DNA from 2 places in the Bacillus stercoris genome. Region 2 is predicted to be linked to the other one. Evidence: a T-box and tRNA genes for the amino acid it is inferred to sense, from the RefSeq annotation. Region 2 holds a T-box; the other holds one or more tRNA genes.
What was found. A T-box is a leader RNA that pairs with one kind of tRNA and senses whether it is charged. The one in region 2 lies ahead of glyQ (glycine--tRNA ligase subunit alpha), so its partner is inferred to be a tRNA-Gly.
Positions count from the first base shown of each region.

Region 1: it has a tRNA-Gly gene. The T-box ahead of glyQ (glycine--tRNA ligase subunit alpha) is inferred to sense a tRNA for this amino acid. The anticodon was not compared.

Region 1 covers NZ_CP121861.1:3,733,504-3,745,567, reverse strand. Annotated here, with positions in the region: gene gmuR (transcriptional regulator GmuR) at 1-116, shown strand, start outside; gene QA442_RS19350 (ROK family protein) at 145-1,044, shown strand; gene manA (mannose-6-phosphate isomerase, class I) at 1,041-1,988, shown strand; gene gmuG (mannan endo-1,4-beta-mannosidase) at 2,007-3,095, shown strand; partial or broken gene QA442_RS19335 (manganese catalase family protein) at 3,186-3,573, opposite strand; tRNA gene QA442_RS19330 (tRNA-Arg) at 3,862-3,938, shown strand; tRNA gene QA442_RS19325 (tRNA-Gly) at 3,953-4,026, shown strand; rRNA gene QA442_RS19320 (16S ribosomal RNA) at 4,123-5,672, shown strand; rRNA gene QA442_RS19315 (23S ribosomal RNA) at 5,843-8,770, shown strand; rRNA gene rrf (5S ribosomal RNA) at 8,825-8,940, shown strand; tRNA gene QA442_RS19305 (tRNA-Met) at 8,961-9,037, shown strand; tRNA gene QA442_RS19300 (tRNA-Asp) at 9,103-9,179, shown strand; gene thiL (thiamine-phosphate kinase) at 9,360-10,337, shown strand; gene tsaE (tRNA (adenosine(37)-N6)-threonylcarbamoyltransferase complex ATPase subunit type 1 TsaE) at 10,352-10,828, shown strand; gene tsaB (tRNA (adenosine(37)-N6)-threonylcarbamoyltransferase complex dimerization subunit type 1 TsaB) at 10,809-11,498, shown strand; gene rimI (ribosomal protein S18-alanine N-acetyltransferase) at 11,508-11,963, shown strand; gene tsaD (tRNA (adenosine(37)-N6)-threonylcarbamoyltransferase complex transferase subunit TsaD) at 11,956-12,064, shown strand, end outside.
Region 2 covers NZ_CP121861.1:1,729,865-1,741,928, reverse strand. Annotated here, with positions in the region: gene QA442_RS09080 (YaiI/YqxD family protein) at 1-42, opposite strand, end outside; gene QA442_RS09075 (pyruvate, water dikinase regulatory protein) at 296-1,108, opposite strand; gene ccpN (transcriptional regulator CcpN) at 1,134-1,772, opposite strand; partial or broken gene glyS (glycine--tRNA ligase subunit beta) at 1,905-3,945, opposite strand; gene glyQ (glycine--tRNA ligase subunit alpha) at 3,938-4,825, opposite strand; T-box leader at 4,908-5,082, opposite strand; gene recO (DNA repair protein RecO) at 5,122-5,889, opposite strand; gene QA442_RS09050 (YqzL family protein) at 5,926-6,069, opposite strand; gene era (GTPase Era) at 6,217-7,122, opposite strand; gene QA442_RS09040 (cytidine deaminase) at 7,103-7,513, opposite strand; gene QA442_RS09035 (diacylglycerol kinase family protein) at 7,632-8,003, opposite strand; gene ybeY (rRNA maturation RNase YbeY) at 7,984-8,457, opposite strand; gene pgpH (cyclic-di-AMP phosphodiesterase PgpH) at 8,458-10,593, opposite strand; gene QA442_RS09020 (PhoH family protein) at 10,672-11,631, opposite strand; gene yqfD (sporulation protein YqfD) at 11,628-12,064, opposite strand, start outside.

The DNA.
Region 1 (12,064 bases), 2.0 Mb from region 2:
CAATTCTTGAAGTTGAACATGTGGGCTTCTTAGATACCGGGATTCCATTTGAATATTCCTTTTCACGTCATCGGCATGACAAGTTTGTTGTGACTTCTGTAAACATACGGCGCTGATTGCGGAGACAACAAGGAGGCCATCTGCATGCTTGGCGGTATTGAAGCAGGCGGCACAAAGTTTGTTTGTGCTGTCGGCAGAGAAGATGGAACGATCATTGACAGGAGAGAATTCCCCACAAAGATGCCGGATGAAACGATAGAGAAAGTGATTCAATATTTTCGCCAATTTTCATTACAGGCAATCGGCATCGGCTCCTTTGGTCCTGTTGATAACGATAAAGCCAGTCAAACATACGGTACCATTACGGCCACGCCGAAAGCGGGCTGGAGACACTATCCCTTTTTGCAAACCGTTAAGAACGAAATGAAAATCCCAGTCGGATTTAGTACGGATGTTAACGCTGCAGCGCTGGGTGAATTCCTTTTCGGTGAAGCGAAGGGGCTCGACAGCTGCCTGTATATAACGATTGGCACTGGCATAGGCGCGGGGGCTATTGTAGAGGGGAGGCTCCTTCAGGGGCTGTCACACCCAGAGATGGGCCATATTTATATCCGGAGGCACCCGGATGACGTATACCAAGGGAAGTGCCCTTATCATGGAGATTGCTTTGAAGGCTTAGCTTCAGGCCCCGCTATTGAAGCCCGCTGGGGAAAAAAAGCTGCTGATTTATCAGATCTAACCCAAGTCTGGGAACTGGAAGGGTACTATATTGCCCAAGCGCTGGCTCAGTATATTTTGATCCTTGCACCTAAAAAAATCATTCTTGGCGGCGGCGTCATGCAACAGAAACAAGTGTTTCCTTATATCTATCAATATGTACCGAAGATCATGAACAGCTACTTTAATTTTTCTGAATTATCGGAAAATATAAGTGATTATATAGTACCTCCACATTTAGGCAGTAATGCAGGAATCATCGGCACGCTGGTTTTAGCGCAACAGGCCTTGCAAGTAGAGTCAGCATCCGGGGAGGTGCGATCATGAAGCACCCTATATTTTTGGAGCCTGTTTTTAAAGAAAGAATATGGGGGGGAACAAAGCTTTACGATGCTTTCGGCTACACAATACCCTCAGAAAAAACAGGTGAATGCTGGGCCGTTTCTGCACATGCTCATGGTCCGTCGGTTGTAAAAAGCGGTCCGCTGGCAGGAAAGACACTTGATCAAGTATGGCAAGATCATCCGGAGTTCTTCGGGTTTCCGGATGGTAAGGTGTTTCCGCTTTTGGTAAAGCTGCTTGATGCAAATATGGATCTCTCCGTGCAAGTCCATCCTGATGATGATTATGCAAAACTGCACGAAAACGGTGATCTTGGTAAAACAGAGTGCTGGTATATAATAGATTGCAAAGATGACGCCGAACTGATTTTAGGACATCACGCAAGCACAAGGGAAGAGTTCAAACAGCGAATTGAAAGCGGTGATTGGAACGGGCTGCTGAGGAGAATCAAAATTAAGCCGGGAGATTTCTTTTATGTGCCAAGCGGTACACTCCATGCTTTATGTGAAGGAACCTTCGTCCTTGAAATCCAGCAAAACTCTGATACCACGTATCGCGTATACGATTATGACCGCTGTAATGACCACGGTGAAAAAAGATCTCTTCATATAGAAAAAGCCATGGAAGTCATAACGATACCGCATATTGATAAAGCGCATACACCTGAAGTGAAAGAAGCTGGTAACGCGGAGATCACTGTTTATGTGCAATCAGATTATTTCTCAGTGTACAAATGGAAGATTAGCGGCCGAGCTTCTTTTCCTTCTCATCAAACCTATTTGCTGGGCAGTGTGCTGAGCGGATCAGGACGAATCATCAATAATGGTATTCAGTATAAATGCACTGCAGGCTCACACTTTATTCTGCCTGCGCATTTTGGCGAATTTTCAATAGAAGGAAACTGTGAATTCATGATATCTCACCCTTAATGAATGGAGGAGTTGGATGTGGTTAAGAAATATATGATCTCTTTGCTCATTTTATTTTTACTTGCGTCTGCTGTTTTAGCAAAACCAATTGAAGCGCATACTGTGTCTCCTGTAAATCCTAATGCACAGCAGACAACAAAAGCAGTGATGAATTGGCTTGCTCATCTGCCGAACCGAACGGAAAACAGAGTTCTTTCTGGCGCGTTCGGAGGTTACAGTCATGACACATTTTCTATGGCTGAGGCTGATAGAATCCGAAGCGCCGCCGGGCAATCGCCTGCTATTTACGGCTGTGATTATGCCAGAGGGTGGCTTGAAACAGCAAATATTGAAGATTCAATAGATGTAAGCTGCAACAGCGATTTAATTTCGTATTGGAAAAATGGCGGAATTCCGCAAATCAGTTTGCACCTGGCGAACCCTGCTTTTCAGTCAGGGCATTTTAAAACACCGATTACAAATGATCAGTATAAAAAAATACTAGACTCTTCAACAGTAGAAGGGAAGCGGCTAAATGCCATGCTCAGTAAAGTTGCTGACGGACTTCAAGAGCTGGAGAACCAAGGTGTGCCAGTTCTATTCAGGCCGCTGCATGAAATGAACGGTGAATGGTTTTGGTGGGGACTTACATCATATAATCAAAAGGATAATGAAAGAATCTCTCTATATAAACAGCTCTACAAGAAAATCTATCATTATATGACCGACACAAGAGGACTTGATCATTTGCTTTGGGTTTACTCCCCCGACGCCAATCGAGATTTCAAAACCGATTTTTACCCTGGTGCGTCTTACGTGGATATTGTCGGACTAGATGCGTATTTCCAAGACGCCTATTCGATAAAAGGATATGATCAGCTAACGGCGCTTAATAAACCATTTGCTTTTACAGAAGTGGGCCCGCAAACAGCAAACGGCAGCTTCGATTACAGCCTGTTCATCAATGCCATAAAACAAAAATATCCTAAAACCATTTACTTTCTCGCATGGAATGATGAATGGAGCCCAGCAGTAAACAAAGGTGCTTCAGCTTTATATCATGACAGCTGGACGCTCAATAAGGGAGAAATATGGAATGGCGATTCTTTAACGCCAATCGTTGAATGAATGATTTTCACAAATTAGAAGGTGCTCAAGAAGTTTCATTGAGCACCTTCCCGCCTTGATTAGGCATTCATATCGCCTAACCCCGGACTACCCTGCCGAAGGGTCTATGACTTGTAACTCTCCGCCATTTCGGCTGGAGATTTCCCTTGATAGATTTCGCCGATTCTCGTTTCATCGAACCTGAAGGTAAACTGTGCATCATGGTAGCCTAATTCAACATACTCTTTGCACTGTTAATATCATAATTTGGAACAGGGGAGAGCTTCGCCAACTCAACGCCCAATGTCTCGAGCGATTTCGCAAATGCATTCTGGTGAGCATTGTCGCGTACAATCAAAAAAGCAAGTGTTTCCCGAAACGTCTGATTAGAGCTCATTTCATAAATCCTTGTTTTTGGCAGTACGCCTGTCGACTCAAGAAGCAAGTTATCCAACAGGTCAGTAATTAAGTTTCCGTTGTTATACACCCATCTAATATTGTTTGTAAGATGAGATAAAATATATACAAAACAAAGGCGTAAAAGAAGAAAATAAAAAATACAGGAAAAGTATTGACCAAATAAAACAGGCATGATATATTATTAAACGTCGCTGATGAACAGCGTGAAACAAAGCGAAAAACAAAAAAGTTTTTCTAAGGTGTTTACAAGAATTTTAAAATGTGTATAATAAGAAAAGTCGAATTGAAAAAGATTCGAAAAACATTTTTAAAAAAACTTCTTGACTTCAACGACGAATGATAGTATGATAGTTAAGTCGCTTGATAAGCGCCCGTAGCTCAATTGGATAGAGCGTTTGACTACGGATCAAAAGGTTAGGGGTTCGACTCCTCTCGGGCGCGCCAATATAAGATATCACGCGGGTGTAGTTTAGTGGTAAAACCTCAGCCTTCCAAGCTGATGTCGTGAGTTCGATTCTCATCACCCGCTCCATTATTGAATGATCTTTGAAAACTAAACAAGACAAAACGTACCTGTTAATTCATTTTTATAAATCGCACAGCGATGTGCGTAGTCAGTCAAACTACTTTATCGGAGAGTTTGATCCTGGCTCAGGACGAACGCTGGCGGCGTGCCTAATACATGCAAGTCGAGCGGACAGATGGGAGCTTGCTCCCTGATGTTAGCGGCGGACGGGTGAGTAACACGTGGGTAACCTGCCTGTAAGACTGGGATAACTCCGGGAAACCGGGGCTAATACCGGATGCTTGTTTGAACCGCATGGTTCAAACATAAAAGGTGGCTTCGGCTACCACTTACAGATGGACCCGCGGCGCATTAGCTAGTTGGTGAGGTAATGGCTCACCAAGGCGACGATGCGTAGCCGACCTGAGAGGGTGATCGGCCACACTGGGACTGAGACACGGCCCAGACTCCTACGGGAGGCAGCAGTAGGGAATCTTCCGCAATGGACGAAAGTCTGACGGAGCAACGCCGCGTGAGTGATGAAGGTTTTCGGATCGTAAAGCTCTGTTGTTAGGGAAGAACAAGTACCGTTCGAATAGGGCGGTACCTTGACGGTACCTAACCAGAAAGCCACGGCTAACTACGTGCCAGCAGCCGCGGTAATACGTAGGTGGCAAGCGTTGTCCGGAATTATTGGGCGTAAAGGGCTCGCAGGCGGTTTCTTAAGTCTGATGTGAAAGCCCCCGGCTCAACCGGGGAGGGTCATTGGAAACTGGGGGACTTGAGTGCAGAAGAGGAGAGTGGAATTCCACGTGTAGCGGTGAAATGCGTAGAGATGTGGAGGAACACCAGTGGCGAAGGCGACTCTCTGGTCTGTAACTGACGCTGAGGAGCGAAAGCGTGGGGAGCGAACAGGATTAGATACCCTGGTAGTCCACGCCGTAAACGATGAGTGCTAAGTGTTAGGGGGTTTCCGCCCCTTAGTGCTGCAGCTAACGCATTAAGCACTCCGCCTGGGGAGTACGGTCGCAAGACTGAAACTCAAAGGAATTGACGGGGGCCCGCACAAGCGGTGGAGCATGTGGTTTAATTCGAAGCAACGCGAAGAACCTTACCAGGTCTTGACATCCTCTGACAATCCTAGAGATAGGACGTCCCCTTCGGGGGCAGAGTGACAGGTGGTGCATGGTTGTCGTCAGCTCGTGTCGTGAGATGTTGGGTTAAGTCCCGCAACGAGCGCAACCCTTGATCTTAGTTGCCAGCATTCAGTTGGGCACTCTAAGGTGACTGCCGGTGACAAACCGGAGGAAGGTGGGGATGACGTCAAATCATCATGCCCCTTATGACCTGGGCTACACACGTGCTACAATGGACAGAACAAAGGGCAGCGAAACCGCGAGGTTAAGCCAATCCCACAAATCTGTTCTCAGTTCGGATCGCAGTCTGCAACTCGACTGCGTGAAGCTGGAATCGCTAGTAATCGCGGATCAGCATGCCGCGGTGAATACGTTCCCGGGCCTTGTACACACCGCCCGTCACACCACGAGAGTTTGTAACACCCGAAGTCGGTGAGGTAACCTTTTAGGAGCCAGCCGCCGAAGGTGGGACAGATGATTGGGGTGAAGTCGTAACAAGGTAGCCGTATCGGAAGGTGCGGCTGGATCACCTCCTTTCTAAGGATATTATACGGAATATAAGACCTTGGGTCTTATAAACAGAACGTTCCCTGTCTTGTTTAGTTTTGAAGGATCATTCCTTCGAAACGTGTTCTTTGAAAACTAGATAACAGTAGACATCACATTCAATTAGTAATACAAGATATCACATAGTGATTCTTTTTAACGGTTAAGTTAGAAAGGGCGCACGGTGGATGCCTTGGCACTAGGAGCCGATGAAGGACGGGACGAACACCGATATGCTTCGGGGAGCTGTAAGCAAGCTTTGATCCGGAGATTTCCGAATGGGGAAACCCACCACTCGTAATGGAGTGGTATCCATATCTGAATTCATAGGATATGAGAAGGCAGACCCGGGGAACTGAAACATCTAAGTACCCGGAGGAAGAGAAAGCAAATGCGATTCCCTGAGTAGCGGCGAGCGAAACGGGATTAGCCCAAACCAAGAGGCTTGCCTCTTGGGGTTGTAGGACACTCTGTACGGAGTTACAAAAGAACGAGGTAGATGAAGAGGTCTGGAAAGGCCCGCCATAGGAGGTAACAGCCCTGTAGTCAAAACTTCGTTCTCTCCTGAGTGGATCCTGAGTACGGCGGAACACGTGAAATTCCGTCGGAATCCGGGAGGACCATCTCCCAAGGCTAAATACTCCCTAGTGACCGATAGTGAACCAGTACCGTGAGGGAAAGGTGAAAAGCACCCCGGAAGGGGAGTGAAAGAGATCCTGAAACCGTGTGCCTACAAGTAGTCAGAGCCCGTTAACGGGTGATGGCGTGCCTTTTGTAGAATGAACCGGCGAGTTACGATCCCGTGCAAGGTTAAGCAGAAGATGCGGAGCCGCAGCGAAAGCGAGTCTGAATAGGGCGCATGAGTACGTGGTCGTAGACCCGAAACCAGGTGATCTACCCATGTCCAGGGTGAAGTTCAGGTAACACTGAATGGAGGCCCGAACCCACGCACGTTGAAAAGTGCGGGGATGAGGTGTGGGTAGGGGTGAAATGCCAATCGAACCTGGAGATAGCTGGTTCTCTCCGAAATAGCTTTAGGGCTAGCCTCAAGGTAAGAGTCTTGGAGGTAGAGCACTGATTGGACTAGGGGCCCCTACCGGGTTACCGAATTCAGTCAAACTCCGAATGCCAATGACTTATCCTTGGGAGTCAGACTGCGAGTGATAAGATCCGTAGTCGAAAGGGAAACAGCCCAGACCGCCAGCTAAGGTCCCAAAGTATACGTTAAGTGGAAAAGGATGTGGAGTTGCTTAGACAACCAGGATGTTGGCTTAGAAGCAGCCACCATTTAAAGAGTGCGTAATAGCTCACTGGTCGAGTGACTCTGCGCCGAAAATGTACCGGGGCTAAACGTATCACCGAAGCTGCGGACTGTTCTTCGAACAGTGGTAGGAGAGCGTTCTAAGGGCTGTGAAGCCAGACCGGAAGGACTGGTGGAGCGCTTAGAAGTGAGAATGCCAGTATGAGTAGCGAAAGAGGGGTGAGAATCCCCTCCACCGAATGCCTAAGGTTTCCTGAGGAAGGCTCGTCCGCTCAGGGTTAGTCGGGACCTAAGCCGAGGCCGAAAGGCGTAGGCGATGGACAACAGGTTGATATTCCTGTACCACCTCCTCACCATTTGAGCAATGGGGGGACGCAGGAGGATAGGGTAAGCGCGGTATTGGATATCCGCGTCCAAGCAGTTAGGCTGGGAAATAGGCAAATCCGTTTCCCATAAGGCTGAGCTGTGATGGCGAGCGAAATATAGTAGCGAAGTTCCTGATTCCACACTGCCAAGAAAAGCCTCTAGCGAGGTGAGAGGTGCCCGTACCGCAAACCGACACAGGTAGGCGAGGAGAGAATCCTAAGGTGATCGAGAGAACTCTCGTTAAGGAACTCGGCAAAATGACCCCGTAACTTCGGGAGAAGGGGTGCTCTGTTAGGGTGAAAGCCCGAGAGAGCCGCAGTGAATAGGCCCAGGCGACTGTTTAGCAAAAACACAGGTCTCTGCGAAGCCGTAAGGCGAAGTATAGGGGCTGACGCCTGCCCGGTGCTGGAAGGTTAAGAGGAGCGCTTAGCGTAAGCGAAGGTGCGAATTGAAGCCCCAGTAAACGGCGGCCGTAACTATAACGGTCCTAAGGTAGCGAAATTCCTTGTCGGGTAAGTTCCGACCCGCACGAAAGGCGCAACGATCTGGGCACTGTCTCAACGAGAGACTCGGTGAAATTATAGTACCTGTGAAGATGCAGGTTACCCGCGACAGGACGGAAAGACCCCGTGGAGCTTTACTGCAGCCTGATATTGAATGTTGGTACAGCTTGTACAGGATAGGTAGGAGCCTTGGAAGCCGGAGCGCCAGCTTCGGTGGAGGCATCGGTGGGATACTACCCTGGCTGTATTGACCTTCTAACCCGCCGCCCTTATCGGGCGGGGAGACAGTGTCAGGTGGGCAGTTTGACTGGGGCGGTCGCCTCCTAAAAGGTAACGGAGGCGCCCAAAGGTTCCCTCAGAATGGTTGGAAATCATTCGCAGAGTGTAAAGGCACAAGGGAGCTTGACTGCGAGACCTACAAGTCGAGCAGGGACGAAAGTCGGGCTTAGTGATCCGGTGGTTCCGCATGGAAGGGCCATCGCTCAACGGATAAAAGCTACCCCGGGGATAACAGGCTTATCTCCCCCAAGAGTCCACATCGACGGGGAGGTTTGGCACCTCGATGTCGGCTCATCGCATCCTGGGGCTGTAGTCGGTCCCAAGGGTTGGGCTGTTCGCCCATTAAAGCGGTACGCGAGCTGGGTTCAGAACGTCGTGAGACAGTTCGGTCCCTATCCGTCGCGGGCGCAGGAAATTTGAGAGGAGCTGTCCTTAGTACGAGAGGACCGGGATGGACGCACCGCTGGTGTACCAGTTGTTCTGCCAAGGGCATCGCTGGGTAGCTATGTGCGGACGGGATAAGTGCTGAAAGCATCTAAGCATGAAGCCCCCCTCAAGATGAGATTTCCCATTCCGCAAGGAAGTAAGATCCCTGAAAGATGATCAGGTTGATAGGTCTGAGGTGGAAGTGTGGCGACACATGGAGCTGACAGATACTAATCGATCGAGGACTTAACCACATTTTGAATGATGTCACACCTGTTATCTAGTTTTGAGAGAACACTCTCAATTTGTTTGGTGGCGATAGCGAAGAGGTCACACCCGTTCCCATACCGAACACGGAAGTTAAGCTCTTCAGCGCCGATGGTAGTCGGGGGTTTCCCCCTGTGAGAGTAGGACGCCGCCAAGCTTTTATCTTAATTATATCATCGCGGGGTGGAGCAGTTCGGTAGCTCGTCGGGCTCATAACCCGAAGGTCGCAGGTTCAAATCCTGCCCCCGCAACCAAATTATTTTGAATGAAAAAAGGAGTGCCCAAAGGGTGCAACCGAAATAATACACTATATAAATATGGTCCGGTAGTTCAGTTGGTTAGAATGCCTGCCTGTCACGCAGGAGGTCGCGGGTTCGAGTCCCGTCCGGACCGCCATTAATGTAAACGAAACGATCATGTTTTCGTTTTTTTTGTGTTTTCTTTTACTGTATCTTCTGCTTGGTGTCTTAGCCAAGCTTTCTTTATATCGGCAACTTCTTGGATATTCTAGCAAAATTCGATAAACTAGGGAGAGCACATATAGGCATAACCAGGGTTGAAAGGAGGTTTTGCTTCATGGATGAATTTGATTTGATACATAGCATTACTCCACGGACCATTCACCATTCTTCCGTTGATGTAGGAATTGGTGATGATGCAGCGCTCTACACTGCGAAACACGGCGTTCAGGAAATTGTTTGTGTTGATACTATGGTAGAAGACGTGCACTTCAAATTACACTATTCCTCACCTGAAGATATCGGGTATAAGGCGTTAGCCGTTAATATAAGTGATATTGCCGCGATGGGCGGCATTCCTAAATATTATTTGGTATCAATTGCGGTACCTTCAAAATGGACTAAAGCTGAAATCAAGGCGATGTATGAAGGAATGAATGAACTGGGGAAACTATATCATATGGATCTGATTGGCGGTGATACAGTCTCTATCTCTGACAAATTAGTCGTAACTGTCACTGTGATCGGTGAAGTAGAAAAGGGAAGGGCCTGTTTACGCAGCTTGGCTAGACCGAATGATATAGTGTTTGTAACGGGTGAAATCGGTTCTTCTGCAGCAGGACTTTCTTTATTGCTGGAAGAGACTAATCTTCAAAACTCATCTGTGGAAACGGATTACTTTATCCACAGGCATAAACGGCCTCAGCCAAGAGTAAGTGTCGGCAGATTGTGCTCAAGTATGAATCGGGCGGCTTTAAATGATATTAGTGACGGATTGGCTAGTGAACTGAACGAGATTGCAGAAGCCAGCTGTGTTTCAATTGAAATTGATGAAAGCATGCTTCCAATTCATTCTGATCTGCCTAAGCTTCATCGTAATTGGAAAGAATGGGCTTTGTTTGGCGGTGAGGATTTTGAGCTGACAGGGACGGTTTCAAATGACGAGTGGGAAGTGTTGAAGCAGAAGTGTGAAACGCATCAACTGCCCATTACAAAGATTGGCCATGTCAGAGAAAAAACAGAATCCAACGTGATCCTAAAAACTGATAACGGATTAAGGATCTTAGAGAAAAAAGGATATAATCATTTTAAATAAGACAGGTGACTCGTGTGAAGCAATTAAAGTGGAGAACCGTAAATCCTGAAGAAACAAAAGCAATTGCCAAGCTGGCTGCATCGTTTGCTAAACCGGGAGACGTCCTGACATTAGAGGGCGATTTAGGTGCAGGTAAAACGACTTTTACGAAAGGTTTTGCGGAAGGGCTGGGAATTACACGTGTTGTAAACAGTCCGACTTTTACAATTATAAAAGAATATAACGATGGCTCGCTTCCTCTTTATCATATGGATGTATATAGAATGGAGGATGAAAGTGAAGAGTTGGGACTCGATGAATATTTTCACGGACAAGGTGTCTGTCTCGTTGAATGGGCTCATTTAATTGAAGAACAGCTGCCGCAGGAGCGTCTGCAAATTGTCATTAACAGAGCTGGTGATAATGAGCGGGAAATCACCTTTACTGCTGTCGGGAATCGGTACGAAATGCTTTGTGAGGAGATAAGTAGACATGACAATATTAGCAATTGATACATCAAATTATACATTGGGCATTGCGCTGCTTCGAGGAGACACCGTTATAGCAGAATACATTACATACTTGAAAAAAAACCATTCTGTAAGAGCGATGCCTGCTGTTCATTCATTGCTGAGTGATTGTGATATGGCACCGCAGGATCTTTCTAAAATTGTCGTTGCAAAAGGCCCTGGTTCATACACAGGAGTAAGAATAGGTGTGACGCTGGCCAAAACACTTGCCTGGTCTTTAGACATTCCAATTGCTGCTGTATCAAGTCTTGAGACGCTTGCGGCAAATGGCCGGCATTTTGACGGTCTGATCTGCCCAATCTTTGATGCTAGACGGGGACAGGTGTACACAGGTCTGTATGAGTACAAAAATGGGCTTTTAGAGCAAGTCGTTCCAGATCAAAATGTGATGCTGGCAGATTGGCTGAAGATGCTAAAAGAAAAGGACCGCCCAGTTTTGTTTTTAGGTCATGATACTTCTATTCACAAGCAGATGATCGAGGAAGTGCTTGGAACAAAAGGGTTCATTGGAACTGCCGCCCAGCATAACCCGCGTCCTTCAGAATTGGCTTTTCTCGGGAAGGAAAAGGAAGCAGCTGATGTTCATAGGCTTGTCCCTGATTACTTGCGGCTGGCAGAAGCTGAAGCGAAATGGATTGAAAGTCAAAAGTAGGGTGATAGGATGAAAACAAAAGCAGCGGTCAGAAATATGCGGCTTGAGGATATAGATCACGTATACGAAATCGAAGCATCCTCCTTTACGTCTCCTTGGACGAAGGATTCGTTTTATCATGAGCTGCTGGAAAACCCGTATGCTCATTATCTCGTGATTGAAAAGGACGGCCATCTAGCTGGGTATTGCGGGATTTGGATTGTGATGGACGATGCCCAAATTACAAATATAGCGATAAAACCAGAGTATCGCGGCCAGTCTTTAGGAGAAACGCTTTTTCGCTCAGCTGTTGAACTGTGCAAAGAAAAAGATGCAAGACGGCTTTCGCTTGAAGTGAGGGTTTCGAATCATCCTGCTCAAGGCTTATATAAGAAATTCGGGATGCAGCCCGGCGGAATAAGAAAGAACTATTATACTGATAACGGGGAAGATGCGTTAATTATGTGGGTGACGATAAATGAGTGAGCAAAAAGACATGTACGTATTAGGAATTGAAACAAGCTGTGACGAGACTGCGGCAGCTATTGTGAAAAATGGAAAAGAGATCATTTCAAACGTAGTAGCCT
Region 2 (12,064 bases):
CTTTTCTTGTTCATTAAGAAGAGTAATTCTCCATCCCTCCATTAAACTCCTGCATAAAAGCAAGCAAAATCGCACATCCTTTATTATTGCGGATGTATATGAATTTGTCGAAAAATTTCCGGGAGAAATTCTTGACATCTTACCCATAATAGTTTATTCGTATCACACGATCCTTAAACCTAAAATTAATCATTTTATCACAATTTTTTATTATAATACAAACTTCGCAAAGAAGCTATTGTTTTTCATTATTCCCTTTTGGCATAGCCAAAAACCCAGGATAGAGCGTCCTGAGTTATAAGTTTTTTGTTTTGAGATGATGGATAATATTCGCTGTTTCCTCAACCGCTTTATTTGAAACATCAACAACCTGGCAGCCGATCCGATCCACAATCTTTTCGAAATACTCCAGTTCCTCTTTGATTCGGTTGATATTTGCATAAATCGCTTTATCATTAAGCCCCAGTGATTTTAAGCGTTCTTTTCTGATATGATTCAGTTTATCAGGGCTAATCTTTAAGCCGATGCATTTTTTCGGATCAACGTTAAAAAGTTCTTCCGGTGGATCAACCTCAGGTACAATCGGAACATTGGCAACCTTCAGGCGCTTGTGTGCGAGATATTGAGACAGCGGTGTTTTAGACGTTCTTGAGACGCCGATCAAAACGATATCAGCTTTTAAAATCCCTCTTGGATCACGTCCATCATCGTATTTAACTGCAAACTCGATGGCCTCCACTTTTTTGAAATAGTCTTCATCAAGCTGGCGGACCCGCCCCGGTTCGTATTTCGCTGTTAAACCGTAGGCCGTTTCCATTTTATCAATTAACGGGCCGATAATATCATAATATAAAACATTTGCTTTTTCCGCTTCGGCTATCAAATATTCTCTGATTTCCGGCACCACGAGTGTAAAACAGATAATGCCGCCGTCTGCCTTTGCAAGTGAAATCACTTCATTGATAGTGCCTATATCTTCAACATAAGGAATTCTTCTTACATGTGTATCATCCGCCGATCCGTTAAATTGGCTGAGTGCTGCTTTTACTACCAATTCGGCCGTTTCACCGACGGAATCCGATACAACATAGATGATGCGGTTATTCATATTATCCCCCCGTTAGTTTGCAATCTTATAGGATTTCATTTTCCGATAAACTGACAAGTATTTTTGTCATATTTGTTTTTGTCACTCTGCCGATTACTTCAAAGCCTTTATCGGTATCTTTGATGACAGGCAGCGCATCAATTTGTTTTTCTATTAAGTGCTTTGCAATGTCCATTACATAATCCTCACGTCTGCACACCGTAATGTTCGGCATCCTTGTCATGATGATGTGAACAGGGACCGATGTAAGCTCCTGCTGGCCAATGCTCGCTCTGAGCAAGTCCTTTCGTGAAAGCACCCCGACTAAAACAGCATCGCGGTCCACCACAAACAGAGTACCTACATCTTCTAAAAACATGGTGCAAATCGCATCGTACACAGAAACGTTTTCGTGAATCACTACGGGGATAGATTGAAAGTCTTTCACCTGAAGCTTTTTGAGTTTATCCGCCAAAAGCTGTGTGCCGGTTTTTCCCGTATAGAAATAACCGACTCTCGGGCGCGCCTCGAGGAATCCTGACATGGTGAGTATGGCTAAATCCGGACGCAATGTCGCCCTGGTAAGGTTCAGCTTTTCTGCAATATGCTCCCCTGTAATCGGCCCGTTTTCTTTTACAATCTGCAAAATATGTTCTTGCCGTTTATTTAGTTCGATCGTACTCACCACCTTTTCACTTCATAGCTATGTAAAGAAATAATAATCCATATTATAGCGTAAATATCTTGTAATCAAACAAAAAACTTATAAATGGGGAAAAGACGATTACCGATCACACAGCAACCGCCTTTTCTCTCTTTATTTTACAATAAGGGCATTCATATTCGCAAAGGACTTGATCTCATCCGCCAAGCTTACCATTTGCGCTAAACGATTTGCCTTTAATGCCTCATTATCCGCTATAACCATTGTATGGTCGAAGTAAGCATCAATCGGTTCTTTTAAGGCTGCAAGTGAAGCAAGCGCCGCCTCATAATCTTTTTTGCTGAAGTTTTCCTGCAGATTTTGCTTCGCTGTTTGGTAGGCATCAAACAGCTTTGCTTCGTATTCATTTTCAAACAGATCAGGCTGAATGTCTCCGCGGACTCCTTTTTTGCTGATAGAGATCACTCGGCCTAACGCTTCAGCTGTTTCCTTAAAGCCAGGTGCACCAAGCTTTTGTTCCAGTACTTGCGCTTTATGCAGCGCTGAGTATGGCCTAAGCTCAGAGCTTTCCAGCACGGCGTCGATAACATCATGTCTGATTTGTTCAGCATTCAAGACATATTTCAGGCGCTGAGTGAAGAAATCCAGCAGTTCATTTTCTTTATCAGTTTGAACGAAAGTAAGCAGCTCTTCAAATGAAATTCCCCAGTTGCGGTCAAGAAGAATCGCAACAATACCGCTTGCCTGGCGGCGCAGTCCGTAAGGGTCCTGAGAACCGGTCGGAATAACGCCGATTGAGAAGAATGAAGCGATTGTGTCAAGCTTATCCGCCATTGCTACAACAGCTCCTGTAAAAGTAGAAGGCGTTTCTCCGCCAGCTGATCTAGGCATATAATGTTCATTGACTGCCGCAGCCACAGCTTCATCTTCACCAAGCATTCTCGCATACTTTTCGCCCATAATTCCTTGAAGTTCAGGGAATTCATATATCATATGCGTGACAAGGTCGAATTTAGAAATTTCAGCAGCTCGCTTCACATGTTTTAATGTATCTTCATCAGCCTGAAGACGAACGGCAAGTTTCTCTGCGATTGATGTGACTCTTCTAACCTTATCAGCAAGAGAACCAAGCTCTTCATGGAAAACGATATTTTCAAGCTTCTTCACATTTGCATCAATGTTTAGTTTCTGATCTTCTTTGTAGAAGAATGAAGCATCAGACAAACGCGCGCGCAGCACTTTCTCATTGCCTCGGGCCACATTTTCGATCGCGTGGCTGTTGCCGTTTCGGACTGTGATAAAGTGAGGCAGCAAGTCACCGTTTTTGTCTTTGACAGGGAAGTAGCGCTGATGCTCTTTCATTGTCGTGACAAGCACTTCCTCAGGAATTGACAGAAACTCAGATTCAAATGAACCGTAAAGAGCTGTCGGGTATTCTACTAAATGATTCACTTCATCAAGAAGGTCTTCGTCAACCGGAATGCTCCAATTGTGTTCTGCAGCCATTGCCTCCAGCTGAGATTGAATCATTTGCTTTCGGACGTTAGGATCAGCAATAACATGCTGTTCTTTCAGCTGCTCTTCATAAGCTGAAGGTGATTCAATTGATACTTCATGTCCGAGAAAACGGTGTCCCTGTGTTGTTCGTCCAGATTCAACGTTTGTGATCGAAAATGGAATGACATCCTGTCCAAATAAAGCGACAATCCATTTGATTGGTCGGATATAACGCAAATCTTCATTTCCCCAGCGCATGTTTTTCGGGAAATGCAAGCTTGTAATTAAACCGCTCAGTTCTGGCAGAAGCGATTTCGTTTCTTGGCCGGCTTGGAATTTTTGCACGAATACATACTCTGTGCCTTTTACTTCTTTGATGTACAGGTCTTCCACATTCGCGCCTTGGCCTTTTGAAAATCCGATTGCCGCTTTTGTCCAGTTTCCGTCTGCATCTAGGGCAATTTTTTTCGCAGGTCCTTTTGCTTCCTCTTTTATATCATCCTGCTTTTCTGCAACATCCTTAACGAACACAGCAAGACGTCTCGGTGTATTGAAGAGCTTCACTTCACCGTGAGTAATATTTTTTTCTTTAAGCCAGCCTGTCAGCTTCTCGCCAAGCTGAACCATGCTTTCATTCAAAAAGCGCGCCTAAGATTTCCTCTAATCCGATCTCTAAAAGTAAATCCTGTTTACTCATGAGAAGAACCCTCCCCTTTAAGCATTGGGAACCCTAGTTTTTCTCGTTCCTCATAATAGGTTTTTGCTACTTTTCTAGCTAAATTCCGCACTCTTGCGATATAGCCCGTCCGCTCGGTAACAGAGATCGCACCTTTGGCGTCAAGCAGATTGAAGGTGTGCGAGCACTTCAGCACATAGTCATATGCTGGATGAACAAGTCCGTTATCCATTTGCTTGATCGCTTCTTTTTCATATGTGCTGAACAGTTGGAACAGCATATCGACGTCTGACGTTTCAAATGTATAAACCGAATGCTCATATTCAGCCATCATGAATAAATCTTTTACTGTAAACCCTGTCGTCCATTCCAAGTCGAAAACATTTTCTTTATCCTGGATATAAGACGCGAGACGCTCGATTCCGTACGTAATTTCAACTGAAACCGGTTTACATTCAAGTCCTCCGACCTGCTGGAAATACGTAAATTGTGTAATTTCCATTCCGTCAAGCCATACTTCCCAGCCAAGACCCGCACAGCCTAAAGACGGATTCTCCCAGTTGTCTTCAACAAAACGAATATCGTGCTCAAGCGGATCAATTCCGAGAGCCCGCAAGGAATCTAAATACAGCTCTTGAATGTTATCAGGAGACGGTTTGATAATGACCTGGAACTGATGATGCTGATACAATCTGTTTGGGTTCTCCCCGTATCGGCCGTCTGCAGGGCGTCTTGAAGGCTCTACATAAGCCACTTTCCACGGCTCAGGGCCGATGCTGCGCAAAAATGTATACGGGCTCATCGTGCCGGCTCCTTTTTCTACATCGTAAGCCTGCATAAGCACACAGCCCTGACTGGACCAATGCTTTTGCAAGGTAAGAATCATGTCTTGAATATTCATTTCAAGCACCTCCACTTTTCTTTCATAAAATGACTGCGGCAGCAACCAAAAAACTCCCGTCTCTATGCTTGCCTGCCGCAAACATAGGGACGAGAGTTCTCCCGCGGTTCCACCCTAGTTGCTGAGAAGAAAATCCCAGCCTCTTTTTTAAAATTGCTCAAGAATGCCTTTCGTTGCGTGCTCATCCTTAGCTTACACCGCCCTAAGGTCGCTTTCATGAGGTAAACGCAAGTACTTCTTTCTCTCACTGCAACATATTTTATAATAAATGATCATATAAAAAGATGGACCAAATGTCAACTTTTGTTTTCACCCATAAGATGTTTCATGCTTTCCATTTGATCTAAAAAGCGCTTTGATTTTAAATATAACCCTGAATATTCTTCGTAATACAAATCAATCACTTGCTTTAATTCAGCTTTTGTTTCCTCTTTTAAGGACACATTGCCCAGCCTCGACAGATCGAAGTAATAAAAGAGTCTCAACAGCCTTGCTGTTTGCGGTTTAATCGGAATCCTGTAAGGATCTTTTTCAAAACAGCGATGGCATATAAAACCATTATCACGGACAGAAAAGTGAAAAGTTCCGTCTTGGCTTTTACAATGTACACAATGATTCAGCTCAGGATACAGCCCCATGACACCGAGCATCTTCATTTGAACAATGAAGGTGATAACATCCGGATCTGTTCCTTCATTCAGCTGTTTTAGTGATTCTAATATAAATTCAAATAAATAAGGATTTGGCTTTCTTTCCTCTGTGCCTCTGTCGACTAATTCAGCAATATATGCGGCATAGGCTGTTAAAAACAAGTCTTCCCTGATGCCTCGCATGCTGAGGATCATTTCCCCCTGCTGAAGCGTTCCGAGGCCTGATGTTTTTTGCATTAAAAATGAACCATACAAAAAGGGCTGGCTGACTGCTGATAAACGGCTGTTCGGTTTTTTGGCGCCTCGTGCCATAACACCTATTTTTCCGTGTTCTCTTGTCAGTAATGTTACGATTTTATTCGTCTCTCCGTAATCATTTGTGCGAAGAACGATCCCTTCACATTTTGTCAGCATTTCCGCACCTTCCTAAAGCAGGAGCGGCCAAGAGGTTTATAAAATTGGATAATCAAATCGGGCTAGCTCATCTTCTAGTTCTTCGGGTCTTTCCATGTTCTCTTTTTCCAGTTCTTTAAAAAGAAGATACGTATCAACATTTCCTGTTTGAGAAAATACGTTCCAGGTAAAATTCAACACAAGAAACCCACCTTTCTGTAGTTAAACTAGCTTACCTAAATTCCAAATTCTTACCTTTATCTTGACCAGATGTCCTCCATTTCATGTTAAACAAAATTTGCTAATGTATCCCTGTTCCTGTGAGATAATGTCCCACACGGCAAGAGATTAATATTCGTCCTCTTTAAAGCCAAAATCGCGAAGCTGGGACATTTTATTGCGCCAGTCTTTCTGCACTTTCACCCACAATTCAAGGTAGACACGGGAGCCTAACAGTGCTTCAATATCCGCCCTCGCTCTTTTTCCGACCTCTTTCAGAAGGCTTCCTTTTTTACCAATCACGATGCCTTTCTGGGAATCCCGCTCGACCACAATCGTTGCCGCTACATGCACAGAACCGTTGTCCTGCCCTTTGATGGATTCGATGGCCACCGCAATGCTGTGCGGGATTTCTTCTCTCGTCAAATGCAGCACCTTTTCCCTGATTAATTCAGAAATGATAAATCGCTCTGGGTGGTCGGTGACCTGATCACTCGGATAGAATTGCGGCCCTTCCGGCAAATACGCTTCAATCTGAGCGAGCAATGTTTCGATATTATTTCCTTCTAGAGCAGAAATCGGAACAATTTCCTTAAAAGGATAACGTCCGCGGTATTCGTCAATTAACAAAAGCAATTGGTCGGGATGAATTTTATCAATTTTGTTTACGATTAAAAATACAGGCGTAGACATCTGCTGCAATTTCTCAATGATGAATTCGTCGCCTTTCCCGTAGCCTTCCTCGGCATTGATCATAAACAAGATCAAATCAACTTCTTTTAATGTATTTTGCGCCACTTTCATCATAAAGTCCCCGAGCTTATGCTTAGGTTTATGAATCCCTGGTGTGTCAATAAAAATGGTTTGTGATGTGCCTGTCGTTAATACCCCTTGCACCTTGTTTCTCGTCGTTTGGGGCTTATCGCTCATGATCGCGATTTTTTGCCCTATGACTCTGTTCAAAAATGTAGACTTTCCTACGTTTGGTCTTCCAATAATGGATACAAATCCTGATTTAAAGCTTTCGTTCGTCATGTAAATCCTCCGATGAAAATGCGCCTGGCAATAATTCTTCCACAGTCATTTCTTTTATTTGTCCTTGTAAATTAGTCAGTACGACTACAACGTCCTTTGTGCAAAGCTCAGAAATCACCTGGCGGCAGGCTCCGCACGGAGATACCGGTCCAGGGGTGTCAGCCGCAACGGCCAGCATCTGAAACTCTGTATCCCCTTCAGAAACAGCTTTAAATAAAGCGGTACGCTCAGCGCAATTGCACATGCTGTATGCAGCGTTCTCAATGTTGCAGCCTCTGTACACTTTTCCATCCTTGGTAAGAAGAGCGGCTCCTACTTGGAACTTGGAATACGGCGCATATGCCATATCACGCGCTTTTAAAGCTTCTGTTATTAATTCTTGTCTGTTCATGTGTACATTCCTCTCTTACCTATAATGGTACCGCTATCACTTTATATTTTACATAATCGCGCGCTTTTTTTCACGCCCATTTCTAAAAATGTAAAATAAATGTAAGAATTTTCTGCCATTACAGCTTTGGCAAAAAAATAAGTAAACCAATGATACACGAAATGACGGCAAAAACGCAAACAGCCCCGGCGGCAGCGTCCTTGGCCGCTTTAGCAAGAGGGTGATGTTTGTCAGTTATTAAATCAACCGTATGTTCAACGGCTGTATTTAAAAGCTCAAGCGAAAACATTCCGCCAATCAAAAGGAATATAATCACCCACTCTATCGTGCTGAGTCCTACAAGGAAGCCGCAAATGAGAACAACGCAGGCGGCTGCGGCATGAAATTGGAAATTCCGCTCCGTCCGCGCTGTTTTCCAGATTCCCCGGCCTGCATGCACGAAGCTTTTGTAGAATCGCTTCAGCTCATTTCTATAATCTCTTGAGTCCATAAGCGTCCAGCAAATCCTTTTGCTTAGTAAACATCTCCTCTTCTTCCTCTTTCGTCATATGGTCATATCCTAAAAGGTGCAGAAATCCGTGTACGGCAAGAAATCCGAGCTCTCTTTTAAAAGAATGATTATACTCCTCTGCCTGCTCTCTTGTGCGATCGGCACTGATGATAATGTCACCTAAAACCGGAGGCATCTCGGCGCCCACGATTTCGACCTCGCCTTCTCCCTCTTCTTCAAGAGCAAATGAGATGACATCTGTCGGTGTATCCTTTCCCCGGTATTCTTTGTTAATCTGCTGTATGTCATCATTGGTAACGATCGTGACAGAAACCTCAGCCTGATCCTGAACGCCTTCACGCTCAGCAGCAAATTGAAGCAGATTTTCTACTTCTTTGAGCATCTCTTCTGAGACGCTTCCTGTTTCATCAACGATATCAATCAGTAAACTCATCTATTTCACCTTCTTAGTAGCCTCCGGATATTCAATCCGGGAGTGGAAAATTCCTTTTAATGTTGCACAGAGCGTTTTTGCGATTGTATCCAGCTCTTTAAATGTCAAATCGCATTCACTGAACTGTCCGTCCTGAAGCTTATCGGATATAATACCCCGGACAAGCTTTTCAATTCGTTCAGGATTTGGGTTATGCATGGATCTGACGGCCGCTTCAACACTGTCGGCCACTGATATAATTGCGGCTTCCTTTGACTGCGGCTTCGGCCCCGGATAACGGAACTCTTCCTCTGTAATCTGGTCGCCTTTTTCCTTCGCTTTATAGTAAAAAAACTTTAAAAGCGAGGTTCCATGATGCTGCTCAGCAATATCGACAAGCTCTTTCGGAAATTTATAGCTTCTCAGCATGTTCGCACCGTCAGTCGTATGCGAGATGATAATATTTTTACTCAGCTGAGGAGACAGTTTATCATGCGGATTGTCAATATTCATTTGGTTTTCAATAAAATATTGCGGGCGCTTTGTTTTTCCGAGATCGTGATAATATGCGCCGACTCTTGCAAGCAAACCATTAGCCCCAACCGCTTCACAGGCTGCCTCTGATAAATTGGCGACCATTACACTGTGATGATATGTACCTGGTGTTTCTGTCAGTATTTTGCGCAATAGCGGATGGTTAGGATTAGACAGCTCGAGCAGCCTCATGGTGGATAAAATGCCAAAGCCTGTCTCGAAAAACGGCATCAGGCCGATGATCAATACCGATGAAGCAAACCCCGACACAACACCCATGAGCATTAACGTGCCGATTTCAAGACCCGAAAGTGCGGTGTTCTGGATCAATAATAAGGAAAGAACAACAACCATATTAATAAACGCAACGAAAAGTCCGGTCTGCAAAATCTTTGACCTTGCATTATGTTTTCCTAAAAATAAAACGCCTGAAATACCGCTAATCAAATAATAAATTCCTATGACATAATTGAACGTTCCTGTCACACCCTGATTAAACATCATACTCCCGCAAATCGCAAGAATGATACTTCCCAAAATGGCAATGCGTTCATTCATCAGCAGTTTGATTAAGATGGCCCCGGCCGCAATGGGAACCAGATAGCCGATATTATTATATTCCATCTTCTGAAACAAACTGACAACCTCCATGATCACTAGCAAAAGTGTTGTGATAATAGAGAATAGCAGAATGGATTGGTTTTTAAACTTCAGATTTTGTTTCTGTTTTTCAAAATAATATACAAGTGTTGCAATGAACAGTCCGATCATAATCAATAGCCCGCTGATCGGCTTAAAGAGATTTGAGTTATTTAATAACCCGGTCAGCTCAAGTTTTCTGTACACTTCTCGATCAATAAGGTCATTTTCTTCCACGAGCACTTGCCCCTGTTTGATTTGAACTTGCTGGACATTGTCTGACGCTTCCTGCCGCTTTGCCTCTGTTGCTTTCGGATCGAAGACGTAATTCGGAATAATAGCAAAACGCCCGATTTCTGTCGCAGCTCCCAAGTATTTAGATGGAATAGAATTGCTCTTTAGCTCTTTTTCTACTTTATCCTTTGCATCAGATAGCTTATCCGAAGGGATTTCACTGCTCATGACCGTATTTACCGCGGTAATGACCGTATCTCTGACAAAAGAAAAGTCTTCACTGTCTGCTTTCAGCAATGTCTTGATGGAGTCCTCGGATATGGAATCATTCACATCTGACGTCAATTTATCCTTTACGGATTTGACCATTGATTTTTCCGATGGGGATTTGCTGCTTTCTTCCGATGATTTTTTCACTTCACTGATACTGTCGAATATTGATGACACAAGGTCTATCCGATTATCTGTGTATTCTTTTTTTAATGTATATTGATCCTCAACCGCGTCCTCAGCGGCTTGCTTTTTTTCCTCCGTGGCTTTTTGATCTTCCACGGTTGCCGGAGCATAAATGGTCTTGTCGCTGACTGAAAACAGGTCCAAATCAAGTGTTTCCGGCTTAACATGTACAAAGAGCAAAGCAAACATAATGGCAGCCAGCAGAAGATACAGCAGTACATGCATGGAGCGGGCATTTTTAAATTTGCTCCATTTTTTTGAGCTGCTTTTGGTCTTAGCCTTCTTTTTCAACACAAGAACCTCCTCTTGAAACATCAAGCCCACAAGCAATCATAAAAATGACCCGATAACGCGCGATCGGGTCATTCAGCATTAATTTTGCTTATCGTATGCTTCAATAATTTTCGCAACAAGCGGATGTCTGACCACGTCTGTCTGGTCTAGCTCAATCATAGAAATGCCGTCTATTCCTTTCAGCATCTCCTTCGCTACTGCAAGTCCCGATTTGACGCCTTTCGGCAGGTCAATTTGGCTAACGTCACCTGTAATGATCATTTTAGAGCCAAAACCCAGTCTCGTCAAAAACATTTTCATTTGAGCAGGCGTGGTATTCTGTGCTTCATCAAGTATAACATAAGCATCATCGAGCGTCCGTCCCCTCATATATGCAAGCGGAGCAATTTCAATGATGCCTCTTTCCATCAGACGTTCTGTATGATCTGCCCCAAGCACATCATGGAGAGCGTCATACAACGGGCGCAAATAAGGATCTACTTTTTCTTTTAGGTCACCTGGGAGAAAACCGAGGCTTTCACCGGCTTCCACGGCAGGCCTTGTTAAAATGATTTTTTTAATATGTCCGTTTTTTAAAGCATGGACTGCTTTTACGACAGCCAGGTACGTTTTCCCGGTTCCCGCCGGACCAATGCCGAATACAAGGTCATTCCGCTTCATAGCGGCCACGTATTCCCGCTGTCCCATTGTTTTTACACGGATTGATTTTCCTTTTGCGTTTTTTGTAATTTCTTCTTCATACATGCTTTCAAAGTATTCAAGTTCATTCTTCTTTGCCATTTTGATGGCGTAAATCACATCACGTTCAGAGATCTCTATCCCCTTGCGAATTAAAGCGAGGAGTGATCCCAGCAGCCTGTCTGCAATCTGAAACGATTCATCATCGCCTGAAACATAAATCGTCTCGCCGCGCGTAATGATATTTACATTCAGATCTTTCTCCATCAATTTCAAAAAAGAATCTTGGTTCCCGAAGAGTGAAAGCGCCTCGTCCGGGTTTTTCAGTTTTTGATTCATCGCAAGTAAATGTTCTGTCATTCTTCAGTCTCCCTGACAATAGGTGTGGTTTGAACGATATCTTCTATAACTTGGTAGAGAATAATCAACTTTACTTTACCATTCTCAACAGTCTGGTGCAAAACTTTTTCACTTTTCACCTCGCCGTTTTCGCCTATTTTATCCTCTACATCCTGTTTACCCAATTTAATGCCTTCTTGAACTGCTTCTTCTTTCGTATATTTTCGCAAAGCCTCTTCACTTTCTCTTGTTTGCTCTTTGACATAGGATACAGGGAGCTTAAATCCGAGAAAATGAAGCGAGTGCTTTTCTTGTTCTGTTTTTGGATGCTTCAATTCCTCTTTTTTAAACGTCATCCCCCAGATCGGGATTGCCAACGAGCCAAAAGAAAGCTTGTGCTTTGTCCTTACTTTGCCCGTATAGACGTTAAATAATGTTTCAAGCGGGACTGTCA